Regions from separate parts of the Neobacillus sp. SRL179 genome, predicted to be linked through region 2. Evidence: predicted binding sites of a transcription regulator. Region 2 holds the regulator's gene; each other region holds the start of a gene.
What was found. Region 2 encodes Rex, which represses fermentation and respiration genes when NADH is low (regulators of the CRP and FNR family bind a similar motif). Its sites were predicted from a motif close to TTGTGAAATATTTCACAA; they were not measured.

Region 1 (3,286 bases), 2.3 Mb from region 2:
AAACTTCAGCAGTCCTGTCCGAAGTCAGAGCAACTTCGGACACAAGGCGGGTAAACTTCAGCAGTCCTGTCCGAAGTCAGTACAACTTCGGACACAAGGCGGAAAACGACTAATTTAAAATTCGCTTCTCACCCTGGATTTCTTGAATGGAGCTAATATTTTGGGTGAACTCCAGTGTTCCCATATATTGGCCATTTTCATCTCTAACAGCAAAATAACGGATGTAAATATATTTATCTTTGAATTTTATATAGAAATCTTCAACGTCTTTTACACCCGCTTTAAAGTCATGCAATAATTCTTCGACGACATGGACACTTTTTGGGGGATGACAGTTTTGCACGGTCCGGCCAATGACCGCTTTGGTGCGGGCAAAAATTCTTTCTTTGCCATGAGAAAAGTAGCGAACCACATCATCTTGGTCAATAAACGTAATATCGACTGGCAAATGATTTAACATAAGATCAAGTTGTTTAATCGATAAAATCCCAGTTTCCATTCTAATAAATCCATCGGTAAGTGCCTCTTCCTGAATCCCTTTTCTTTCAGGTTTCCAAACGCCTGCCGGTCCAGTTAAACAAAAACCAATTTCATCACTTTCATGGGCAATTTTGACCCATTCGTCTTCGGTTAAAGTCTGCAGGGCCATTGGAAATAGAATATTTTCCTCTTTAAATATCATTTCACTGACTTCTTGGATCACAAAGTAGAGAGCATCGATAACGGGTTGTTTTTCTCCGTTATAATGTGTTAGTTTTGCCTTTGCCTCTTTTATGGCATCACGAATTCTATCATCCACGCCCCACATCACCTGGGTAGGGCCCATGATTCCGTAGGTTTCTAAATACGGGAACAATAGATTTTCTTTGCGGCTGTAATGTTTGTCTATATCTAGTAATAGATTTAAATCCTCTAACAGTTTATAAATGTTTTCTTCGTTATCTTCTTTTTCAAACCGATCATAATGGAGTTGAAGCTTGAAATTGACTAATAGATCAATTTCTTTATTTTCTAATTTAAATGTATGGATCGGGTGCCCTGGTTGCTCCTCAGGCTTATTAGAACGGTGAATCTCCTCAATCGAACCTTTAAAAATAGCGGTATGGACCGAACATAACCGCTGTACTTCCTCAACAGGAATACCTTCTTCCTCCATAAGGGCTTGCTCGAGTTTAGAAATCTCCGCCACCGTAATATTACCAGCCGCTTCTTCAAATTGAGCTTTTACTTCTTCGACACTTTTGCCATTATGCAAATCTTTAATGATTTCTTTTAATATGGTTTGTCGCTCTGATTGACTTTTGGTTTCTTGTTCACGGTTATTAATTATTTCGCTCATGGTAATTGCTCCTTATTGTGTAATGGTAAATCCATTTTCTTCAAAGGTTTTTATGACATGATCTAAAGAAATTCTTTTCATTCGGCAGCCATTTGGTAAGGTCATAACGCGACCGGCTGTTTTCAACATTTGGGGATTGGTGATATTTTCAAAACCAAGTTCCTTCATGATCGGAATGATTTCAGGGAACTCATTGCATAAATGGAAAACAGGTAATTGTAAATTCAATAATTTTGACATCATTATCGCTCCTTAAAGAGGGACTGATAATATTTCTCACTAGGAATATACCATAGGAGCGATTTTGGATATGTGATGCGAATCACAAATAAAAAACTTATTGATAAAAAGTAAAATATGAGGGGATAAAAGAACGAGTTAGCGTAATTTGTTTGCTAATTCATGAGGATGATAGTGTGGAAAAAAAGTCACAATGACTTAAAAAATTTTAATGATGAATATGACCTTTCAAAATTGTTTTAATTTTCCATGCTATACTTTATATATGGGTTGCCGAATAAGATATAAAAACTCTCAATGAATTATTCATTAATAAACATATAAAAAGGGGGGTCTGTAGAAGATGAAATGGATGAGAAGATTTAAAGACCGGCTTACAGGATTAAATGAAGCCATTACCCGGTTTCCTTTGACTACGCTATTCCTTTTAGCTGCCGCGATCACAGACGCTTATATGATTAGTGTCGAACAGGAAAATTACAAATGGCTGTTAACCTTTATTGTTGGCGCGTTTTTGAGTGCGGTGGCCCAGGTTGCAATTGAACGATTTTTTTCTAAACAATCAGCCCGGTTCATGCTCATGGGTGTCGTGGTCTTGTTAACAGGGGGATATTACCTTATTATCAGGCAAGTACCACAACTTAGTATGGAGATATCGATTAGAACAGTAGTGTCTCTGTTTGCTTTACTTATTGCCTTTATTTGGATTCCTGTAATAAAAAGCAAAATAACCTTCAATCAAAGTTTTATGATTGCCTTTAAATCCTTTTTTCTCTCCCTGTTTTTTGCTGGTGTCATTTTTGCAGGTATTAGTATTATTCTTGCAGCCATCAATCTGTTGATTCTTCCAATTGACTCGAAAGCTTTTGCCCACACAGCAAACCTTATTTTTATTTTATTTGCCCCGATGTTTTTTCTTTCGCTTATTCCAATCTTTCCAAGAGAAAGTGCTCGAGATCGGGCGGATGAAGTTGATGAGATTCAAATTGACAGGATAGAAAAGGCAGCTAATTGTCCAAAATTCCTAGCCATTTTGATTTCCTATATTTTCATTCCACTACTTGCTGTATTTACTTTAATTTTGGTCATTTATATTATCAAAAATATCGGCGGAAGTTTTTGGATAGATAACTTACTTGAACCCATGCTAGTAGCCTACGCGATCACAGTTATTTTAATTTATATATTAGCAAGCGAACTAGACAACAAGTTTACCATCTTTTTTAGAAAAGTGTTTCCTAAAATCCTTGTTCCGATTGTTATCTTCCAAATTATTTCGTCCTTTCTAACTCTGACAGATACAGGTATTACCCATACAAGGTATTATGTGATTTTGTTCGGACTGTATGCCGTAATTTCCGGTATCCTTTTGAGTTACTTGCCGGTCCGTAATAATGGAATTATCGCTCCCATCCTTATTGTATTTGCGATTATTTCCATTCTTCCCCCTGTGGATGCTTTTACGATTAGCAAACATAGTCAAATTAGGACACTTGAAGACGTTCTTGTGAAAAATAATATGTTAGAAAATAATAAAATTATACCAAAGGACAAAATCCCTAAGAAGGATAAAGAGATCATCACTAAGACGATCAATTATTTAAGCATGATGAATTATACCAAACAGGTTTCCTTTCTTCCTAAAAATTTTAATAGCTATGAGGATTTTCAGATTACCTTTGGCTTTGACGAGTTTAATGATCCTAA
Region 2 (3,286 bases):
TAATGTTGATTTTCCGGCACCATTGCGGCCGACAAGGGCAACACGGTCCCGTGTTTGTAATTCTAGCTTTATATTCGATAAAATAAGGTCAGCACCATAATATTTTTGTAGTTGATTCACTTGCAACAAAATCATTTTTATTCACCTCTATTACATATAAATAGTGTACATTATATCCCGAATGTCGGCAATAAAGCGCGACTTTTGAGTAGTTTGGATACTGGAAATTTGCGTTTTTTGTGAAAAAGTGTCTATTTCGTGCAAAGTTTCACACACAGAATGTGAATAATAGTGTATTATTTTGGGGTAGGAGGATTTTTTATATGGCAGAGTTTACTCATTTTAATAAAGAGGGCAGAGCAAAAATGGTCGATGTTAGCGACAAGCCGGAAACAGCACGGACAGCTCTAGCTCATTCCAGCATTACGGTTAGTAAAGAGATTTTTGAGAAAATAACCAATCATGAAATGAAAAAAGGCGATGTTTTAGCAGTGGCCCAGGTGGCTGGAATCATGGCTGCTAAAAAGACATGGGACATTATTCCGATGTGTCATCCCATCCCTTTAACGGGAGTAAATATTTCCTTTTCATGGGAACAAAGCGAAAACAACAACTATCAATTATATATTGCTGCGTCGGTTAAAACAAAAGGGAATACTGGGGTGGAAATGGAAGCGCTCACAGCAGCCTCGGCTTGTGCCTTAACTGTTTATGATATGTGTAAAGCGGTAGATAAAGGAATGGTCATAGGACCGACCTATTTAGTTGAAAAAACGGGCGGTAAAAATGGCGATTTTAAGAGAAATGAACGGATTTAACAAAGGGATTTGAAGGGGTGTGAGAAATTATGAGTAATGAAACGACGAAGATTCCACAGGCAACAGCAAAACGGCTGCCTCTCTATTATCGATTTTTAAAGAACTTGCATACTTCCGGAAAGCAAAGGGTTTCATCTGCAGAATTAAGCGAGGCCGTAAAGGTAGACTCAGCAACCATCCGTCGAGACTTTTCTTATTTCGGCGCCTTAGGTAAAAAAGGGTATGGATACAATGTCAATTACCTGTTAACATTCTTCCGTAAAACGTTGGACCAAGATGAACTGACAAAAGTTGCCTTAATTGGGGTAGGTAATCTAGGAACGGCTTTTTTAAATTATAATTTTTTGAAAAATAATAATACCAAAATAGAGTGTGCTTTTGATGTGGATCCAGAAAAAATGGGAACAAAAGTCCGTGAGGTACCGGTTTACCATATGGATGAGCTTGAAAGGGTATTAATGGAGGAGCAAATTTCCGTTGCTATTCTAACGGTGCCAGCCCCCGTTGCGCAGATGATTACCGACCGGCTTGTGAAGGCGGAGGTAAAAGGAATTTTAAATTTCACCCCGGCACGGTTAAATGTCCCGTCATCGATTCGGGTTCATCACATTGATTTAGCGGTTGAATTACAATCATTGATTTACTTTTTGAAACATTATCCAACTCAAGAAAAAGAAGAAGAATAAGCAAAAGGGCCTTTCACAAAATGTGGGGGCCCTTTTTTTGGAAAATTTTTATTAGCAGCTTTACATGCGTAACAGTGTTATGTTACACTGTTTTCATGAAAGGGGTTTTCATAAATGAGCGAGGAGTTAATATCGAAAAAAGATTTATTAGATCTTGCCGGGATATCTTACGGGCAATTGTATAGATGGAAGCGGAAGGATCTTATACCAGAAGAATGGTTTATTCGAAAATCCACCTTTACCGGCCAAGAAACATTTTTTCCAAAAGAGAAGATTTTAGAGAGAATTAACAAGATTCAAATGATGAAAGAAAATTTGTCCTTGGATGAGCTCGCTGATATGTTTTCACCTAATATAGGCGATTTGCAGCTGGAAAAAGATGAATTAATAAAACGTAACATTGTTTCGGATATGGTGATGAGCTTTTACTTAACCCACGATAAAGGCAGTCACAAATTTACTTTTACTAGAATGCTGGAAGTTTATGTGTTAGAGAAGCTTCTCCAATCAGGGGAGATCAATCTAGACGAAGGAAAAATGCTGCTTCAGGTATTAAAGGACCATGCTCAGCTAATTAAGCAAAAAAGCTGTGATTTGGTCGTAACGCGGAAGCTGGGTGTATCAACCTGTCTGCTGTTAATAAATGCGGAAGAGTTCCATTTTGATAAAGACACAAAGATGGTCGTGTCATTATCGCTGATGAGTTGTATGGAGGAAATAAAAGCGAAATTACTCTAAAGGAGAATAGCGATGGAAACGAAAAACAGGGGCGACCTGGTTATTAATGGATTAGGTTCATCAAATGGAGGGCAATTCAACCTTGTTACCTTAAATGGCAAGGGAACCATTAACACTGACTTGGAATGCAATGAGGTTGAGTGCAATGGTTCTGGCACGATGAAGGGAAATGTGACAGCCAATAACGCAAAGATTAATGGAACGGCCCGGTTTAATGGGAACGTGGAGGCTCACAAGTTTATCGTGGAAGGGACAGCAAAGATTGATCAAAATCTGTCAGTGAACCATTTAAAGGTTTCAGGTAAAGTCTCCGTAGGTGGAAAAGTAAAATGTGAGGAAATAAGTCAACGGGGCTTTTTTACGGTCGGAGAAGATTGTGAAGCGGAAACCTTTAAGGGAGAATATCGGTTTACAATTGGCGGTCTTCTCAATGCTGATCAAGTGGATATTAAAATTTATGGCGATTGTAAGGCAAAGGAAATCGGAGGGCAAACCATTATTGTTAGGCAGCAAAAAGGGTCATTTATAGGTTCGTTGTTTAAGCCATTTTTCAAAACACAATTGGAAACCGACTTAATCGAAGGTGACATCGTTGAATTGGAAAATACGATTGCAAAAGTTGTCCGAGGTCACCACGTCAAAATAGGACCTAATTGTGAAATTGGCCTAGTAGAATATACAGAAGATTTTTCACAGGATAAACAGGCCGTTATTCGGGAGAGTAGAAAGGTTTAGGAGGGGTCGAAATGAGTAAAAATCTAGTTATAAATGGTTCGGGAAGTTATCCTGGCGGCATATACGATAAAATAAGCATCCGAGGAGAAGGAACGATTGTCAATGATGTCGAATGTTCGACCTTCCATGTTTATGGGACGAGTGAAACCAATGAAAATGTCATGACTAGTTCGTTGAAGATCATGGGTGAGGCAGAGTTTAAAGGGGATGTAGCGTCTAAGGAAACCCTCGTCATGGGCTCGATGATGGTCCGGAAACAGGCCAAATTAGAAAAAATGAAGGTCTTTGGGCTGCTGGAAGTGGATGAAA
Region 3 (3,286 bases), 2.2 Mb from region 2:
TGCCATATACGGCCAAGCTCAATATATTCCCAGCCATTGTGACCAAGCAGGAACCAATTGTTTCCTAAATAACCGTTTGCCCCCAGCCATTCACCCGCCATACTGCCGGCAACGAGGACCACTAATGCCCAGAATAAGATATCAACTAATAAACCCTGTTTCTTCGGCTCGTAACCACCCACGAGTGGAGCAATATAGATCCCCATTCCTAACCAGGCAGTCGCAATCCAGAAAATAGCTAATTGTAGATGGTAACCCTTCGTAATATTGAAAGGAAGGATATCATGTATCCACTTTATTCCAAAAAAACTATCCGGTTCGATGTAATAGTGGGCTAGTAAGGCGCCCAGCATACATTGGATAAAGAATAAGGCTGAAACAATGACAAAATACTTGCCACTTTTTACTTGTGAACTTGTTACAGGCATTTTGTGTAAATCAATCCGTGGAAACTGACCCTTTTTATAGGCTTCCTTCATTCCAAATTGATATCGATAGAATACAAAGAGGATGACTCCCACCATTAACACGAATATAGTAATACTTGCACCGCTCCACCAAACAGCAGAGAACGATAATTGGTTTCCTGCATCCTCGTAGTATGGCCAGTTATTTGTATAGGTTATTTCATCACCTTGACGGACAGTACTGGATAACCATGCCGTCCAGAAGAAGAAATCTGAAATTTGGGTTATTTGATCACCCTTGGCAACATAAGCGCGATTTGTTTTTGGCATATCACTATCTTTAATAAGATTTGCCTTTAATCCCCATCCATCACCCTTTGTAAACACTTCCTTATAATGCGCTCTAACTTTTTCCAGTCCGAATACTTGTGCGTTTGTTAACTCCATTGTATCCTTCCCGCTATCATAGCGGTTTTTTCGCATTTCTTTAATGACATTATTTTTAATCACTGATTTTTCATCACTATTTAAGTCCGCAAAATCCTTACCATACTTTTCATTTGCTTTTAAATCCTGCATTCCTTCTGTATAAATCTTTAGAGACTCAGCCGTATAATCAGGACCCATGTAAGAACCGTGCCCTAATACTGTTCCATAATCCATTAAACCATACTTTTGAAAAACGGCTTGACCACCCATAATAGATTCTTTTGTAAAGAGAACATCACCCTTTTCGTTTGTAACCTTTATAGGTCTCGGTGCCTGTTCCTTAAATATCCAATAACCTCCAACTAGTAAAACAGTGAAGCTTAGTAGAATCGTTATCATCAAAACAGATTTCAACAATCCATTTTTCTTTACTTTTACCACTTTATTAGTGGTTGTTCCCCGCTGTATTTCCATTCCAGATTCATCCTTTCCTATTTCGTCACATTTGTATTGTAACTGTCACTTCTCGTTCACAAAGTGAAGGACCTCATCTAGCAGGTGTGATATTTCACACACTACTGAGAATTATTTTCAAAAAGGAATGCTCCTATGACGGGGGTCACATAACAAGTAAGGAATCACTGCTACAATGTAAATAAATCGAGTTAATAATATAAGGATGATGGAAAATGAAACGTGAGGATATTATAAAAAGATTATCTGAGGTTCCTATATTTAGGGAATTATCTGCAGAAGAACTGGATTCAATCGTAAAAGTAGCTCAAACACGTTTTTATAAACATAAAATGTATGTTTTTATGCAGGATGACCCTCTTGACCGAGTTTTCTTTATACACAGTGGTAAAATCAAAATTTATAAAACCGATCAAACTGGTAAAGAACAATTAATCTCAGTCCTTGAACCAGGAGAAATGTTCCCGCATGCCGGTTTTTTCAGGAACGGCAATTTTCCTGCCCATGCGGAGGTTATGGAAGATGCTCATTTAGTGATCATTCCCATTGTTAAATTTGAAGAAGTCTTAATTGCCTATCCTGAACTCAGCATAAAGCTCTTTAAAGTGTTGGGTGAAAAAATTGTCGACCTTCAAGGAAGATTGGAAGCACAAGTGCTCCATAACACCTTTGAACAAATTATTTTACTTCTGATAAGACTTTGTAAATCTAACGGTGAAAAGGCCGGAGATCGGTATAAATTGACCACCCAATTTACCAATCGAGAATTAGCCAATATGATTGGAACATCTCGAGAAACGGTAAGCAGAACGATTAATCAAGTGAAAAGGAAGGATTATATAATTCAAGACGAGGATGGTTTTTATCTTATCGACCGAGAGGCACTACAACAGGAATTATTCTATTAAACCTATTTCTATTCGCCATCCACAAAAAAGCGGGGGAGCCATGGGCCCCTCCGCTTAAAATTTTTTAATTTTCACTGTCAGTTGGTTTGGTGGGCAATACTGCCTTTATCTCTTGCAATACCCTTGGATTGATATCATCTTCTATCAATATATGAACCGTTCCCTGGTCTTGCTCACTCCTAATTAAACGCCCGACTCCTTGCCGAAGACGAAGAAGCATATACGGTAAATCTACTTCTAAGAATGGTTGGTTAACCCCATTCCGTTTAGCAGTAAAGACCGGATCATTAGGCGGAAATGGTAACGAAAAGATTAAGACATTTTCAAGTGATCGGCCAGGGATATCAAGGCCTTCCCATAGATGGATAGAACAAAGAACCGCATGCTCATCATTTTGAAATTTTGAAACAAGTGTGCTGATTTCTTCGTCTCCTTCAAAGTAAATCGGGTAGGTAACTTCTTCTGGCAGGTGTTTTTTAAGATAGGACAGTTCTACCTTATTATTTAGCAGAATTAAGGCCCGGCCCTCTGATTTGTTTATCATTTTTACAAGGTAGTTGGTTTTTTCATGCATGCTTTCTTTTGGAAAATGCGGGAGGTACACTTCCATCTTTTCATCATAGGCAAACGGTGAAGCTACGGAAAAAGATAGATATTCCTGAACACCAAGACTCCCCGCCATATAGTCAAATGACTTTTGATTGGACAGGGTTGCAGAAGAAAAAATAAACGGTTTTTTCTGAGAGAAAACCTCTTCACGCATCACCTCTTCTACCATTTTAGGCATGATGACTAGCGTCCGCTCCCCGCCCTTTTCTTCAAACCAAGTGATCCCATTTAATTCTTGAAGAAAAAGAGATAAAGAATAAGTGATTTGCTCTAAATACTCCTCCACAATTTTTAAATCATACTCATTAATTACATACAATTCACTTTCAAAAACGAGTTCTTCCTCTAACGCTTGAAGGGTTGCTAATAATTTGCGGCATGATTTCATTACTAAAGGGTGCTTGGTAATGATTTGTTTATCAGAACCTAGCGATTGTGAGGAGAATTGTGAAATACTAT

Region 1: the regulator Rex is predicted to act here: its motif matches at 1,650-1,667, upstream of AC4E8C_RS12565 (DUF1858 domain-containing protein).
Region 3: the regulator Rex is predicted to act here: its motif matches at 1,393-1,410, upstream of AC4E8C_RS15390 (nitric-oxide reductase large subunit).

What each region holds. Positions count from the first base shown of each region.
Region 1 covers NZ_OZ481792.1:2,544,965-2,548,250, forward strand. Annotated here, with positions in the region: gene AC4E8C_RS12560 (DUF438 domain-containing protein) at 110-1,339, opposite strand; gene AC4E8C_RS12565 (DUF1858 domain-containing protein) at 1,352-1,579, opposite strand; gene AC4E8C_RS12570 (DUF4153 domain-containing protein) at 1,923-3,286, shown strand, end outside.
Region 2 covers NZ_OZ481792.1:281,156-284,441, forward strand. Annotated here, with positions in the region: gene AC4E8C_RS01545 (ABC-F family ATP-binding cassette domain-containing protein) at 1-135, opposite strand, end outside; gene moaC (cyclic pyranopterin monophosphate synthase MoaC) at 324-818, shown strand; gene AC4E8C_RS01555 (redox-sensing transcriptional repressor Rex) at 848-1,504, shown strand; gene AC4E8C_RS01560 (YhbD family protein) at 1,619-2,242, shown strand; gene AC4E8C_RS01565 (polymer-forming cytoskeletal protein) at 2,255-2,977, shown strand; gene AC4E8C_RS01570 (cytoplasmic protein) at 2,989-3,286, shown strand, end outside.
Region 3 covers NZ_OZ481792.1:3,127,875-3,131,160, forward strand. Annotated here, with positions in the region: gene AC4E8C_RS15390 (nitric-oxide reductase large subunit) at 1-1,310, opposite strand, end outside; gene AC4E8C_RS15395 (Crp/Fnr family transcriptional regulator) at 1,526-2,218, shown strand; gene AC4E8C_RS15400 (ATP-dependent DNA helicase) at 2,283-3,286, opposite strand, start outside.